DNA from 3 places in the Paenibacillus sp. IHBB 10380 genome. Region 3 is predicted to be linked to each of the others. Evidence: predicted binding sites of a transcription regulator. Region 3 holds the regulator's gene; each other region holds the start of a gene.
The links. Region 3 encodes LexA, which represses DNA repair genes until DNA is damaged. Its sites were predicted from a motif close to CGAACATATGTTCG; they were not measured.
Positions count from the first base shown of each region.

Region 1: a site for LexA is predicted at 1,298-1,311, ahead of UB51_RS04590 (YhjD family protein). Genes of this name have one in related genera too.
Region 2: a site for LexA is predicted at 1,689-1,702, ahead of recA (recombinase RecA). Genes of this name have one in related genera too.

Region 1 is NZ_CP010976.1:1,040,653-1,043,912, forward strand. Features, by position in the region: gene UB51_RS04580 (GNAT family N-acetyltransferase) at 1-597, opposite strand, end outside; gene UB51_RS04585 (GNAT family N-acetyltransferase) at 594-1,145, opposite strand; gene UB51_RS04590 (YhjD family protein) at 1,363-1,740, shown strand; gene UB51_RS04595 (DNA polymerase IV) at 1,737-3,005, shown strand; gene UB51_RS04600 (YhjD family protein) at 3,002-3,260, shown strand, end outside.
Region 2 is NZ_CP010976.1:2,831,739-2,834,998, forward strand. Features, by position in the region: gene UB51_RS12245 (regulatory protein RecX) at 1-415, opposite strand, end outside; gene recA (recombinase RecA) at 554-1,615, opposite strand; gene UB51_RS12255 (competence/damage-inducible protein A) at 1,840-3,102, opposite strand; gene pgsA (CDP-diacylglycerol--glycerol-3-phosphate 3-phosphatidyltransferase) at 3,199-3,260, opposite strand, start outside.
Region 3 is NZ_CP010976.1:1,595,768-1,599,027, reverse strand. Features, by position in the region: gene UB51_RS07190 (HAD family hydrolase) at 1-19, opposite strand, end outside; gene UB51_RS07185 (hypothetical protein) at 44-568, opposite strand; gene UB51_RS07180 (DUF896 domain-containing protein) at 603-797, opposite strand; gene UB51_RS07175 (LysM peptidoglycan-binding domain-containing protein) at 891-1,256, opposite strand; gene lexA (transcriptional repressor LexA) at 1,430-2,056, shown strand; gene UB51_RS07165 (DUF4183 domain-containing protein) at 2,201-2,629, shown strand; gene UB51_RS28745 (hypothetical protein) at 2,936-3,028, opposite strand.

The sequences.
Region 1 (3,260 bases), 560 kb from region 3:
AAAGACTAGAATAAAGTAAAACATCAATAGATCCTCATTACCCTTTATACCTAATCTCGACGATACAGGAATTCTTTCAGTCGCAAATTCCTTTAGTACCTCGAAATCAATCTGGTTATTGACATCTAGCTTGCGTAGAGCGGACTTTGGAGTCACTTGTTTTTTTAAATCTGAAACCATCAAGCTGAAACTGCTTTCCTGAACCTTCTCAAACCCGAACCTAGGATAAAAATCTAGCACTGTATCATTAGCAAATAAATAGATGAAATCATAATCCTTTTCATACTTTTCAATGATATGGTTCATCAGCTTAACTGCCAATCCTTGGTGACGATAATCTGGATGTGTCATCACCGTTCCCAATTGAATCGCCTTATATTCCTTACCATTGGACGTCACGATCATTTTATTGACAGAAGCATTCGCAATAATCTGATCCCCATTTACGTATGAATAACATATGTAGTTATCGTTCCAGCAGCCCTTGCTGTACCAGTCCTTAAAATTGATCTCAAATATCATCTTTGCAAGCTCATTAAAGCTTTCCTTATATTTTTCGATGTGCTTGTAGTCACTAATTAATTGATATTCACTCATGATACATCCCCATTCCAACTTCTTTTCCATTTCATCAGATCATGCGATTTTCCTGAAAAGTCTCCTTCATCCGGGATGAAGGTACTTACTTTATTGAACCCAGCTTTTTCGTATACATGAATAGCTTTTGAATTATTACTTTCTGGGTCAATTAGTAAAGCAGATATTTGATCGTTTAGAAAGTTCTGAAATTCATTAATGGTTGGATACGACAAACCTTTTTCTAGATATTTTTTATTACCAATCAAGAAGTCAAGGGTAAGGGTTAGTCCGTCAGGTTCAAGGAAGGGCACAAGATGCTCTGGCGTGTCCTCACTAGCATCAGAAGTCATGATAAGTGAAAAGGGTTCATTATCGTAAGATGCTACCCAATAATCAAACAACTCCTTTGTACCATTCACAATATTGTTGGTAAAGTTATTCCGAGTATAATCACCTGTTCCCCAAAACTCTTGAACATGCGGGCTATTAAACCATTCTATTACTATTTCTAAGTGACTCATATCAGCTTTAATAAATGTGATTTTGTTAGTATTTGTGGTGGTCATATTATCTCCTCATAAGAATGTTATGTGTTCTCTTATTGTAACATCTTGAATATTCCGATTCAAAATGGAGGATTAATTACTACTGGACTATTCCTTGTTCACACTGCCAGATCGATTCATTATTTTATATTCCAGAAATTTCATTTGGATAAAGAACGTACGTTCGGTATATAATATGAAAAACAGGAATATACGTTCGTATTTCGGAGATGAGATTATGAGTGTTACTGCTAATCCAAGTATTGAAACAAAAGAGGATATTGAAATGATCAAGGAATACACCTTGCTCCCCATTTTGCTGGATATGTTGACAAGAGATATGGAAGAACTAAAAATCTATAAAGATAAAATTGTGTACAATCAAGTCCTTTTCTATCTTAAAGAAGTTGAAAACTCAATTTATCCGCAATTGCACACCTTGAAAATTAAAATGAAGAAACAAAATATTAAAGTTCTGAATACCGAATTGAATGTATTAGGTATCGATATTGAATACAAAGTTCGTGGCTATATCCACCACTTCACTATGTTGAGAGGTTTAGTAAAAGCAGAGTTAATGACCATGCTGATGAATATACAGGGGCGGTTAAGATGAGTGAATCCCGCGAAAAGGTTATTTTTCTAGTGGATTGCCAGAGTTTTTACGCTAGCGTTGAAAAGGCAGAGCACCCAGGATACAAGAATAAGCCGGTTGCTGTGGCTGGATCTGTATTAAAAAGATCAGGAATAATTCTAGCCGCTTGTCCAATTGCAAAAAGTTTTGGAGTAACTACAGCGGATCGTCTAGGAGAGGCTCTAAATAAGTGCCCTGATCTCGTAGTAATGCGTCCTCGCATGCAGCATTATATTGATGTCTCACTGATGATTACAAAGATTTATGAGGAGTTTACGGATCTAATCGAGGTTTTTAGTATTGACGAGCAATTTTTAGACGTTTCTGCAAGCCTGCACATCTTTGGGGGGCCTGTAACGATCGCTAAAGCTATTCAGCAAAAAGTTCTAAGTCAAACAGGAGTATGGGTTAGAGTCGGTATAAGTTCTAATAAAATACTTGCTAAAATTGCGACTGATATATGGGCAAAGAAAAATGAAGAGGGTATCTTCACTTTGTCAAAAGCAGAAATTGAAACCTTACTTTGGCCACAACCAGTAAATAAGATGTTTGGTGTCGGTTCACGTATGACCTCTCACTTTGCTCGCCTTGGCATGAATACAATCGGAGATATTGCCAGAACACCGTTGCCACGTCTTAAAGAAAAATTTCGTGCTCGCTTTGGCAAACAATCGGATATTCATGCAGAGGTAATGTGGCGAACAGCAAATGGCTTGGATGATAGTCCTGTTACACCTAGAACATTCGACACGCCGCCAAAGTCAGTTAGCCATATGATGACATTGCCTAGAGATTATATAGAACCATGGGAAGTGGATACCATTTTACTAGAGCTCACAGAAGAGGTTTGCCGCGATTGCCGTCGTAAAGGATATATGGGCTCTGTAGTCACAGTTAGTTGTATGTGCAGCCCTTATGAAGCACCAACTGGGTTCTCGCGCCAAATGAAACTGCAGGATCCTGCTAACCACACAAATACCGTATTTGAAGCAGTAAAAGTGCTTTTTTATAAATTTTGGGATCGAATGCCCGTACGTCGTATCGGTGTAACTTTAAGTCAATTAAAGGATGATCAAGATTATCAACTCACCCTTTTTGAAGATCAGGTAAAGGCTAGAGCATTGGATAAGACCACTGATTATATTAAAGATCGATATGGAAGCGCAGCAATCGTAAGAGCTTCATCGCTTACTACTGCTGGGCAATCAGCGGATAGGTCGTTGAAAATTGGAGGGCATTATAAGTGAGTAAAAAACTTGAAAAGAATGGGCTCTGGGAATCTAGCCGGATGATGTTGCCACAACATAAAGAAGCATTTCAAAATAGACTCAGCGATAAAGCTGTTCATCCTAGTTGCCCAACAACAGAAGAAATCAATATGATGAAGGACTTTGTTTTATTACCGATTATGCACTCGATTATCATGAGAAAAGCTCGTGAAATTGAGCGATCCTCCGAAATGCTAAGAGTACTCTACACGAAAGTAGCACAACTTCTTGCTA
Region 2 (3,260 bases), 1.2 Mb from region 3:
TCAGTAGCCCCTCCTGCGTTAGACGTACTAGCACTTCTTCGATCACGCGTTGCGCTGCACCCTTTTCCTGCAATCGAATACTTATTTCTTTACGAGTTCTTGGTTTGCGTTCCAAATACTTCAATCCTTGAACATAAGCCTGTTGTTTCTCATCGGCAAGAACAATTTCTTCTAACTCATGCTTCCAAAAAGAATTTCCCTTGATCATACGATATTTGATCATCACATCTTCATGGATAGACAACACATGTTCACCAAAAGAGATTAAATATCGATATCTCTGCTTAGGCTCACGCTCGACCCCTGTAATAATTAATTCTATATGATCTGGGAAAAGAGATACCCCTCCCATTTCTTGTTCCTGCTCCATATCATCATACACTTCTCTCACGCTTACAATCCCTCTCTTCATCATAGAGATAACCCATTACAAAAGAAGCAACGGCCTCTCCGTCCTTAAAGTCTTATATCTTGAATAAAAGGCGCCCTATAGGATCATCTCCCGGGCGCCTTTCTATAAATTAATCAGATCAGATCCGTTACATTCTAGAATTTATTCAATTTCCAATAGTTCTTGTTCTTCTAAATCTTCTGCCTCTTGGTCCTCTGTTGTAGGAACCACAACAGCATTCGTAAGATTGCTAGCTTCCCGAATCTTGTTCTCGATGACATCAGATATCTCTGGATGATCCTTCAAGAACTGCTTTGCATTCTCACGACCTTGGCCTAAACGCTCACCTTCATAGGAATACCAAGCGCCACTCTTGTTAACGATATCTAAATCCGTACCGATATCCACAATGCTACCCTCTTTGGAAATACCTAGACCATACATCATGTCAACATCTGCCTGTTTGAAAGGCGGAGCTACCTTATTCTTCACGATTTTGATCTTCGTACGGTTACCTACGATGTCATTTCCATTCTTAATACTCTCCACACGACGCACATCTAAACGAATCGTGGAATAGAATTTCAAAGCACGTCCACCCGGAGTCGTTTCAGGATTACCAAACATAACCCCTATTTTCTCACGGAGTTGGTTAATAAAGATAGCAGTGGTCTTAGACTTACTAACAGCCCCTGACAGTTTACGTAGAGCTTGAGACATCAAACGAGCTTGTAGACCCACATGGGAATCACCCATCTCGCCTTCAATCTCAGCTTTCGGTACCAATGCTGCAACAGAGTCAACAACAATGATATCTACGGCTCCACTACGTACCAGAGCCTCTGCAATTTCCAATGCTTGCTCACCCGTATCCGGTTGGGATAGAAGCAATTCATCGATATTAACCCCTAGGTTACTAGCATATTTAGGGTCTAACGCATGTTCCGCATCGATGAAAGCAGCTTGCCCGCCCGCTTTCTGAACCTCAGCGATAGCATGAAGAGCTACAGTTGTCTTACCGGAAGATTCAGGTCCGTACACTTCAATAATCCGTCCCCTTGGAAATCCCCCAACACCCAACGCAATATCCAAAGCTAGCGATCCACTGGAAGTAACTTCCACTTGCATATGGGTAGATTCACCTAACTTCATAATTGAACCCTTACCGAATTGTTTTTCTATTTGACGAAGCGCTACATCTAGCGCTGCACGACGATCTGACAATATACTCACATCCTTCTTCAATGTTTATACTTATAATGATACCTTGTTTTAGAACGTTTGCCAAGCATTTTTTCGAACATACATTCGTTTTTTTTGTAGAACCATACCCCTCTCTCATGTTGCCACAAGTTCGCGATATAGAAAAAGAACCGCAGCATCATTGCTACGGTTCTTCCGTTAAAGCCATTATACTCCTATTCACATGAATCATTCAACTCAGTCTATTACAACTTCTCACTTAGCATGATTGTTCTCCATAGACGATAGAGTAAGCTTTTAACCGTGCGATGACGAATTGAATCTCGATTACCCGTTAAGTTAAGCTCATGAACCTCCGTTTTCTTACCTCGTTCGGCAATAGCAACATATACTAATCCCACTGGCTTTCGCTCCGAATAGGCAGGACCGGCAACCCCCGTAATCGAAAGACCAAAATCTGTATCCCCGATCATTCTTACCTGTTCAGCCAATACTTCAGCTACTTCTGCACTAACTGCACCCGGAGCATCCTCGCCTTCAAGTAGATCATGAGGAACATTCAACAGCTTTTCCTTCAACTGATTCGAGTAACATACAATACCACCAAGAAACATAGTCGCGCTCCCTGGGACGGATGTAATGCGTTCCATCAGTAGCCCCCCTGTACAACTCTCTGCAGCACTGAGTGTGAGCCCACGGTCAGCCATAAGGTCTACAATCGCTTTCTCAATCGGTATATCTTCATTCGCATATAAGTGATCTGGAAGCAGTGCTTGAATTTGTACTTCTAAAGCATTTAGTTTCATCATCGCTTCTTTTTCACTTCGTGCTTTAGTAGAAATTCTAACGGTTACCTCCCCTTCTTTGGCGTAGGGAGCAATGGTTGGGTCACTCTGGTTGTTAATGAGATCTAGAAGGCGCTCCTCTAAAGCAGATTCACCAATTCCAGCAAATTTCAGCATGGTAGAATAAATAGGCATCTCATTCGTTAAAGCATGCTGCAAGAGCCACGGTTTGGCTTCATCTTGAAACATAGGTCTCATCTCTTTAGGAGGCCCCGGAAGTACGACGTAATATTTCCCTTCATGTGAAATAGCATTACCTACAGCCAGTCCCGTTGAATTAGCTAGCGGAGAACTTCCCTCAATAGCGAGTGCTTGCCTACGATTATTCTCGGTCATATGAATACCGCGTTGTACGAAGAACTTGTCCACATGCTCCATTGCAAGTCGATCTATATGTAATGTACGATTCAGTACGGTAGCCAATGCATCTTTCGTCAAATCATCTTGAGTCGGTCCAATCCCACCGGTCAATAGAATGATATCTGCACGCTGACGCGCTAATTCAATAGACTCCTGGAGTCTCGACATGTTGTCGCCAACTACGGTCTGAAAGTATACATCAATACCCATTGTTGCTAGTTCTTGTGATAGAAATTGCGCATTGGTATTCACAATTTGCCCAAGTAAAAGCTCCGTTCCTACTGCAATAATCTCTGCCTTCATAATATTATGACCTCCATGAAAAGAGTATTTCGTTCTATGACCATTGTTTTGAAAGAAAAGACAATAGGAATTTATCCTATTGTCTTCAAACTGCGTTTAACTATTGGAGAGGTGAAGCAATGACTTATTCTTGATAAAATAATCAACTCCAGAATACA
Region 3 (3,260 bases):
ATACGGCTTTTATCGGCATGCTCTTTCCCCTCTTCTAAGTCATTTACTTTTCGAATGGAATCTTATGAGTTGCGGCAAATTTCTCTAAACTTTCGCCCATTGCTTCTGTATTGTATCGATTTATAAGACGGCTAAATACCCAGTTACGCCCCTTCAATTGTTCAATCACTACAGAACCTGATTTCACACTAATCTTCTTAATATTTATAGCACCTACACGAGCTTCACGATTCATCCTTGTTGTGTACAGAGACTCTTTGTCGACACGCAAATAAGGACGGCGCATAAAAATAATGACTCCCAGTAAAACGTATAGCCCTATTATTAGCCATTGAGGAATCGCGCTTTTCTGTTCAACCGCAGTAACTTGTTCAGCTATTGTCCCAAGCAATCCATAAAATACGGCCAATACAACAAGCGTAAATGGTAATAGAATTTTACGTCCCTTAAAGATGTCACCACTCATCACTGATTTTGAACTTGAGATACTCGTAAGACCTTGCTCTTTACGTTTCTTATTCAATTGCTTCGAATTCTTCTGTACCATTCTTTCCCAAGAACGAGCCATTCTTTATCCCCCTTAATTTATACACTTCTATAAGCTATTTCCGACCTGACTCAGGCGAATCATCAGTAAATTCAATCGAATCTAATTGATTGCGGAAATTGTTGCGAACATTCTGAAGATAGATTTCACGGAGACTCGCACGTTCCTGAGTTTCTTCTTCTGTTAATCCTGTAGATGTATACTTCTTGGCAAGCTCATTAATTCGTTGTATCAAGCTATCAATATCCATGAAATCTCCTCCATTAATGAATTCTTTTCTAACTTTGCCATGATCAAAAGAGCTTGTCAAGGATTCCTCCTTTCCAAGCTCTTTCAGCTATCATTAATATTGAGGTAGAGACAATACCTCACCCGCTCGTATTCCACTTTGAGACAATCCATTTATCTCTTTCATTTCCTTAATATACACTCGAGTATCTAGATAATCAGGCTTCTCAGATACTGCAATCTTCCAAAGCGTATCCCCAGGTTGTATAATAATATTCTTCATCATCTCACTAGACTGACCGGATTTCCCTGAGAAAGCACTAACTGCTCCAGTACACCCTATTATTAGAAGTAACATAACTAGCAATAACTTTAGAAGCAAGGGACGAGATATCATATCTCTTAGTTTATCTCTCCATACATATGTTTGTAATTCTTTGTTGGTATCATAAATACTGCGGTAAGTACTATATTTCATCATACTTGATCATCTCCCAAACACTTGTTCTCTTGATAAATCCAATATAGCACGAACACTTGTTTTATTCAACACATTTCAGAACAATTGTTCCCCTATTATTAGAACCTACGTTTGTACGAACGGAAGTTCTATGTTATAATTCTGTCAAAATCACTAAATGGGGTGAGAGTGTTATGTCGAAGGTATCTAGCCGGCAATTAGCCATATTGGAGTTTATACGTAACGAAGTACGCTCTAAGGGATATCCGCCATCTGTGCGGGAGATCGGCGAAGCAGTCGGACTAGCTTCTAGTTCAACGGTTCATGGTCATCTTGATCGATTAGAGAAGAAAGGCTTGATTAGAAGAGATCCTACTAAGCCACGAGCTATTGAAATATTAGGACAAGAAGAATCAGATAGTAGTCATCTTTTCACACATACAGTATCCCGTGTTCCCATGGTCGGCAAAGTTACTGCCGGTGTTCCAATTACAGCAACAGAGAATATAGAAGATTACTTTCCTCTACCTCAACATTTCGTAGGTGAAGACAAAGTATTCATGTTATCTGTCATGGGCGACAGTATGATAGAAGCCGGTATACATAACGGAGACTTTGTTATCGTCCGCCAGCAACAGACCGCTGACAATGGAGATATCGTTGTTGCTATGACGGAAGAAGACGAAGCTACGGTCAAAACCTTTTATAAAGAGAAAGACCACATTAGACTTCAGCCAGAGAACCCAACTTACGAACCTTTGCGTTTGAATCATGTTACAATTCTGGGTAAAGTCATTGGACTTTTCCGCGATATTCATTGATTTCTATCGCACTATTTAATTAAGAAACGGATACATTCCATTTATATGGGTGTATCCGTTTCTTTTTGATAGATTTGTCCAAACCGAGCACTGCAATCTAGCATATACTATTCTATCCATTTAGAGTTGAAAGGAGCATGTCATATGGCTGCAGAGCTTATTGTGTTATGTTTACCTGCATCAAGCACCATCACGGGAACGATTACCACCAATACAACTACATCCGTTATTCCCACTACAACAAGATTCGCTTCGACCGTAGTCCTAGACAACATAGTAGCTGGAACCACTATAATACCTGCCATCTCGTTTAGAGATGATACGGGTACCCTTTTAGCCGCTGATGGTCTTACCATACCTACCTCAAATGGATACTATAATCTATTCGTAAACGGCGTCTTGCAATTAGGAGGACAAAGTACGCTCACTGTAACCAATCTGGTTATTAATACAGCACTTACCATAGGTGTAAGTGTCGTTGTTGAAGTTGTTAATTTCGTCTCTACTTCTACCTCTACCTCTACCTCTACCTCTACACACAAATTGGTCGTTTTGACAACCATTACTCCATAATTTATACATGAGGTTAGTCATTCCTGTCATCCTGCTTAATATTCCGGGACTACAGGGTGAATCCATTGTGATACATTCTTTCTACAATTAACAGAACTCGAACTCCTCATTCAGCGTCCCTCTAAGGCTCGACACAACCTCGTCATTGTTCCTCAGCAAGATAAAATTCAGACATTATCAATCCATATCGCTTGATTCCTAAAACAAACAACTGAAATATGTAAATATAAAATAAAAGAGGAGTCGCGATCGTGATGACTCCTCTATATGGTCTAATTCGAAAGTACTTTTTACTAAGACTAATCCTTACAGAAGAATTGTTTTCGATATAATTACCAACAGAATAAACAATACCAAAACCGCACCTGTAACTCCACCTAAACCACCGATAGCACCCATGAGTCATTCCTCCTTTACTTTAGACTACATCATAGCTTATGTAATATTTAGGATATAGGGAGGGCTATTCGGCAAATTGTTCAAACCCAAATTGTTCACAATCTTAGAGATAAACAGACCCTATGTATGGCTGCAATGCTCTAATCAATCCATTACGGATACTATTCACAACAATAAACATACGGTCTGAATCAATGTAAAAAATATCCGTCAGTTTATAATACCTGACGGA